2 regions of the Ectopseudomonas oleovorans genome follow, and region 2 is predicted to be linked to the other one. Evidence: predicted binding sites of a transcription regulator. Region 2 holds the regulator's gene; the other holds the start of a gene.

Region 1 (3,011 bases), on a different contig from region 2:
GCAGACCGTTGGCGTCGAGGTGACGGCGCTGAACGATGGCCGCGAGGCACTCAATTACCTCAAGAAAATGGCCGACGAGGGGCATAATCCCGACAAGGAACTGCTGATGCTGATTTCCGACATCGAGATGCCCGAGATGGACGGATATACGCTGACCACGGAGATTCGTAGCGATCCGCGCATGCAGAAGCTGCATATCCTCCTGCATACTTCGCTTTCCGGTGTGTTCAACCAGGCGATGGTGAAGAAGGTCGGCGCCGACGATTTCCTCGCCAAGTTCAAGCCGGATGATCTGGCGGCGCGGGTGGTCGAGCGCATTCGGGTAGCGGATGGGGGCTGAGGGACAAACCTTGGTGAACGTTATGGTTGGTGAGGCGGCACTAGTGTCTTCAGGTAATTTGGATTTCGAGCAGTTCCGGACTTTCCTGGAAAAGGCCTGCGGTATTCTGCTGGGTAGCAACAAGCAGTATCTGGTCTCCAGTCGTCTGAACAAACTGATGGAGCAGAATGGCATCAAGACCCTGGGCGAACTGGTGCAGCGCATGCAAAGCCAGCCGCGCGGAGGGCTGCGCGAGCAGGTGGTGGATGCCATGACCACCAACGAGACCCTGTGGTTTCGCGACACCTATCCGTTCGAGGTGCTCAAGAGCCGGGTGCTGCCGGAGCTGATCAAGGCCTACCCGGCCCAGCGTCTGCGCATCTGGTCGGCGGCCTGTTCGTCCGGGCAGGAGCCCTATTCGCTGTCGATGACCATCGACGAGTTCGAGCGTACCAACCTCGGCCAGCTCAAGGCGGGTGTGCAGATCGTCGCCACCGATCTGTCTCCGTCGATGCTGAGCAACTGCAAGTCCGGCGAGTACGACAGCCTGGCCATGGGCCGCGGTCTGTCGCAGGAGCGTCTGCAGCGTTATTTCGATTCCAGGGGGCCGGGGCGCTGGCAGGTCAAGGCGCCGATCAAGAGCCGCGTCGAGTTTCGGCCACTGAACCTGCTCGACAGTTATGCGGCGCTGGGCAAGTTCGACATCGTGTTCTGCCGCAACGTGCTGATCTACTTCTCGGCCGAGGTGAAGAAGGACATCCTCACGCGTATCCATGCCACCCTCAAGCCAGGCGGCTATCTGTTCCTGGGGGCCTCCGAGGCGCTCAACGGGTTGCCCGAGAAGTACCAGATGGTGCAGTGCAGCCCGGGGATCATCTACAAGGCCAAGTAGGCACGCCGTGCCTGCTTCGCGCACGGGAGGCCACGGCCTCCCGTTCGCGTTTCTTGTCGTAGGGCGGCAATCTGCCCGGTCGGCTTTGCCGCTTGCTTGCCAGCAGGCGGTAAGGTCTTGCCGCCTTGCCGTTATTGGCCTGCCTGAACTTATTCAAGTTATTGAATTTATTGGTTTAAATAAATTGGCACAGCCTTTGCTGAATGTCTGCCAGGAAAGACCAGACAGCCCCAGCGGCAAAGGTTGCAGACATGAGCATCAACTTCGGCAGGGCACTCGGCATCCACGAACAGGCACTCGGTTTCCGCGCCCAGCGCGCTGAGGTGCTGGCCAACAATATCGCCAACGCCGATACGCCGAATTACAAGGCTCGTGATCTGGACTTCGCCAGTGTCCTGGCTGAGCAAAGCAATCGCATGCAGCGCGGTGGCGTTTCCCTGAACCGCACCGATAGCCGCCATATTCCTGCCGATGGTGTGATCACTGGTGAGGCTGAGATGCCCTACCGTATTCCGATGCAGCCGTCGCTGGATCAGAACACCGTGGATCTGCAGATCGAGCAGTCCAACTATGCCGAGAATGCCGTGCATTTCCAGGCCAGTTTCACCTTCCTCAATAGCAAGTTCAAAGGTCTCACCGCCGCCCTGCGCGGCGAATAAGGAGCGCGACCATGTCCCTTGCCAGTGTTTTCAGCATCGCCGGAACCGGCATGAGCGCGCAGAGCACTCGCCTCAATACCGTGGCCAGCAATATCGCCAACGCGGAGTCTGTCTCTTCGAGTATCGAGCAGACCTACCGTGCCCGTCATCCGGTGTTCGCCACCGTGTTCCAGCAGTCGCAGAACAGTGGTAGTGGTTCGCTGTTCGCCGAGCAGGACGAGGCGGGGAGTGGGGTGCAGGTGCTCGGCATCGTCGAGGATCAGAGCAATCTCGACATGCGCTACGAGCCCAGTCATCCGGCAGCGAATGCGGATGGGTACGTGTTCTATCCGAACGTCAATGTGGTCGAGGAAATGGCGGACATGATTTCGGCCAGTAGAGCCTTTCAAACCAATGCGGAAATGATGAATACCGCCAAGACCATGCTGCAGAAGGTTCTGACCCTGGGTCAGTAAGGACATAGCCATGAGCACCACAGAGACTGTTTCCAGCAGCGTGCTGTCGACATACTCCGGCACCTCGACCAGCAACACCAACGAATCCAGCTACTCCAGCCTGGGCAAGGATGACTTTCTGATGCTGCTGGTGACCCAGTTGAACAACCAGAACCCGCTGGATCCGCAGGACAACAGCGAGTTCGTGGCTCAGCTTGCGCAGTTCAGCAGCCTGGAAAGTCTGACCAATATCTCCGCTTCGATGGACTCGCTGCTGGGCAGCTATCAATCGTCGCAGGCTTTGCAAGCCTCTTCCCTGGTGGGGCGCAGCGTGATGGTTTCCGCCAGCAGCACCCAGGTGGATGGTGTTTCGGGGCTGACCGGCACGCTGGTGGTTCCAACGGCGGCCGACAACGTCTCGGTGAGGGTTTACGACGAGGCGGGCAGCCTGGTCAAAAGCATACCGCTGGATAATCAAAGCAGCGCTGGCCTGGTGGACTTCACCTGGGACGGCACCGATGAGAGCGGCCAACTGCTGCCCGCGGGCACCTACAAATTCTCGGCCTCCGCGTCGCTGGGTGGCACGTCCACCGCGCTGGAAACCTATCTGCCGGCAACGGTCAACAGCGTGACGCTCGGCATCGGGGGCGGCGACATGACGCTGAACCTGGCGGGTGCCGGAAATGTCGCGCTATCCAAAGTCATCA
Region 2 (3,011 bases):
ACCCTGGACATCTGCGAAACCGCCTACATCGTCAACGATGGGCAACTGATCGCCGAAGGTGACGCCGAGACCATCCTCGCCAACCAGACGGTGAAAGAGGTTTACCTGGGCCACGAATTCCGCCTGTAGCAGGCTGCGTGAAAACTACTGCACTCGGTGATGCTGCGTTAAAAACAGGCTCAAAATGCTCATTTACAGTCGTAAACTGCGCTTTCTCGCCTGTTTTTGCGGGGCCGCCATCGGTATTGCCTCACCTTCGCTCGCTACGCTTTCACACAACCTGTAGGTCGCTCACTATTTCGCTACAGAAATATTGCAACCCCTAGGCAAAAACGAGAAATTCAGGCATATAATTTGCTTCCTGGCGGCGCTTCGGCGCCCTGATGTGGAAGGCGTAACTCGCCAGTAAATTAAGGTCTGCAATGAAACCATCGCTAGTCCTCAAGATGGGCCAGCAGCTGACGATGACCCCGCAGCTGCAACAGGCTATCCGCCTCCTCCAATTGTCTACCCTGGACCTGCAACAGGAAATACAGGAGGCACTGGAATCCAATCCCATGCTCGAGCGCCAGGAAGACGGCGACGACTTCGACAACAGCGATCCAATGGCCGATGGCGCCGAAAGCGCCACTCCGAACCCGAACAAGGAGGACAGCTACCAGGAAACCACCCCCACGGTGGACAACCTGGAAGAAGGCGAGTGGGGCGAGCGCATCCCCAACGAGCTGCCGGTCGATACCGCCTGGGAAGACATCTACCAGACCAGCGCCAGCAGCCTGCCCAGCAACGACGATGACGAGTGGGACTTCACCACCCGCACTTCCAGTGGCGAGAGCCTGCACAGCCATCTGCTCTGGCAACTGAATCTGGCCCCCATGTCGGACAAGGACCGCCTGATCGCCGCCACCCTGATCGACTGCATCAATAACGACGGTTACCTCGAGGAAACGCTCGAGGAAGTGACCGAATCCTTCGACCCCGAGCTGGATGTCGAACTGGACGAAGTGGAAGTGGTGCTGCACCGCATCCAGCAGTTCGAACCGGCCGGTATCGGCGCCCGCGACCTGCGCGAGTGTCTGCTGCTGCAACTGCGTCAGTTGCCTGCCAACACCCCCTGGCTGAACGAAACCCAGCGCGTGGTCGGCGACTATCTGGAGCTGCTCGGCAGCCGCGATTACGCCCAGCTGATGCGTCGCACCAAGCTCAAGGAAGACGAACTGCGCCAGGTCATCGACCTGATCCAGCGCCTGAATCCGCGTCCGGGTTCGCAGATCGAGTCCAGCGAACCGGAATACGTCGTGCCCGACGTTATCGTGCGCAAGCATAACGAACGCTGGCTGGTGGAGCTGAACCAGGAAGCCATGCCGCGCCTGAGGGTCAACCCGCAGTATGCCGGCTTCGTCAAACGCGCAGACTCCAGCGCCGATAACACCTTCATGCGCAACCAGTTGCAGGAGGCCCGCTGGTTCATCAAAAGCCTGCAGAGCCGCAACGAAACGCTGATGAAGGTGGCCACACAGATCGTTGAGCACCAGCGTGGCTTCCTCGACTACGGCGACGAGGCGATGAAGCCTCTGGTGCTGCACGACATCGCCGAAGCCGTGGGTATGCACGAGTCGACGATTTCACGCGTTACCACGCAGAAATTCATGCACACCCCGCGTGGCATTTACGAGCTGAAATATTTCTTCTCCAGCCACGTCAGCACCTCCGAAGGCGGCGAATGCTCGTCCACCGCGATCCGCGCGATCATCAAAAAACTGGTTGCAGCAGAAAACGCGAAAAAGCCGTTGAGCGACAGCAAGATCGCTGGTTTACTGGAGGCACAAGGCATCCAAGTCGCCCGTCGGACGGTCGCCAAGTATCGCGAGTCCCTCGGTATAGCGCCCTCCAGTGAGCGCAAGCGACTGATGTAGGCCAGATCGACTGAAGGCACAAGGTCTTCAGGCCAACGTGTTCCGGCGGCGGGTCGAATAGGGCCCGTCTCTTACACAAGGCAACAAGGAGAAAGCGGTATGCAAGTCAACATCAGTGGACATCAGCTGGATGTGACCGACGCCCTGCGTGACTACATCGGCGAGAAACTCGGCCGACTGGAACGCCACTTCGACAAGATCACCAACGTACAGGTGACCATGGAGGTCGAGAAACTCAAGCAGAAGATCGAAGCCACCCTGCATGTCGCCGGCGGCGAAATCGTCGCCAATGCCGAACATCAGGATATGTACGCTGCCATCGACCTGTTGGCCGATAAACTCGACCGTCAACTCATCAAGCACAAGGAAAAGCAGCTCGAGCGTCTGCAAGGCGCCACGGCCCGCTAACATTCCCTATCCATGATCCGACTTGAAAATATCCTGACCCCCGGCCGTTCCCTGGTGAACGTGCCGGGCGGCAGTAAGAAACGCGTGCTCGAACAGATCGCCAATCTGGTTGCGCGCGACCTGCCCGACCTGGATGCCCAGGACGTCTTCGAAAGCCTCATCGCCCGCGAGAAGCTCGGCTCCACCGGCTTCGGCAACGGCATCGCCATTCCCCACTGCCGCCTGGCTGGCTGCAGTGCCCCGATCAGTGCAGTCCTGCACCTGGAGACGGCAGTCGACTTCGACGCCATCGACGGCGCACCGGTCGACCTGCTGTTCGTCCTGCTGGTGCCGGAGGCGGCCACCGATGCCCACCTCGACCTGCTGCGCCAGATCGCCAGCATGCTTGATCGCCAGGATGTACGTGAACGTCTGCGCCAGGCCAAGAGCGGCGAAGATCTCTATCAGGTCGTCGTGGACATTCAGAACGGTCAATAAACATGCGCCTGATCATCGTCAGCGGTCGCTCGGGCTCGGGCAAGAGCACCGCCCTCGATGTACTTGAGGACAACGGTTTCTACTGCATCGACAACCTGCCGGCCGGTCTGCTGCCGGACCTCGCCGAGCGCTTCCTGCCGCACAGCGACATGCTGCTGCCGCAAGTGGCCGTTTCCATTGATGCACGCAACCTGCTGAGCCAGCTCAAGC

What was found. The regulator sigma-54, encoded in region 2, starts transcription at its own class of promoters, with help from an activator protein. The targets are predictions, from matches to a motif close to ANTGGCATNNANNTTGCTNT.
Region 1: flgB (flagellar basal body rod protein FlgB) is a predicted target of sigma-54. The motif match lies at 1,395-1,414, and genes of this name have one in related genera.

Annotation. Positions count from the first base shown of each region.
Region 1 covers NZ_JAOCLK010000003.1:104,727-107,737, reverse strand. The annotation lists gene N5J71_RS02860 (chemotaxis protein CheV) at 1-340, shown strand, start outside; gene cheR (protein-glutamate O-methyltransferase CheR) at 384-1,211, shown strand; gene flgB (flagellar basal body rod protein FlgB) at 1,463-1,870, shown strand; gene flgC (flagellar basal body rod protein FlgC) at 1,882-2,325, shown strand; gene N5J71_RS02840 (flagellar hook assembly protein FlgD) at 2,336-3,011, shown strand, end outside.
Region 2 covers NZ_JAOCLK010000004.1:57,228-60,238, forward strand. The annotation lists gene lptB (LPS export ABC transporter ATP-binding protein) at 1-129, shown strand, start outside; gene N5J71_RS03425 (RNA polymerase factor sigma-54) at 423-1,916, shown strand; gene hpf (ribosome hibernation-promoting factor, HPF/YfiA family) at 2,016-2,324, shown strand; gene ptsN (PTS IIA-like nitrogen regulatory protein PtsN) at 2,337-2,801, shown strand; gene rapZ (RNase adapter RapZ) at 2,804-3,011, shown strand, end outside.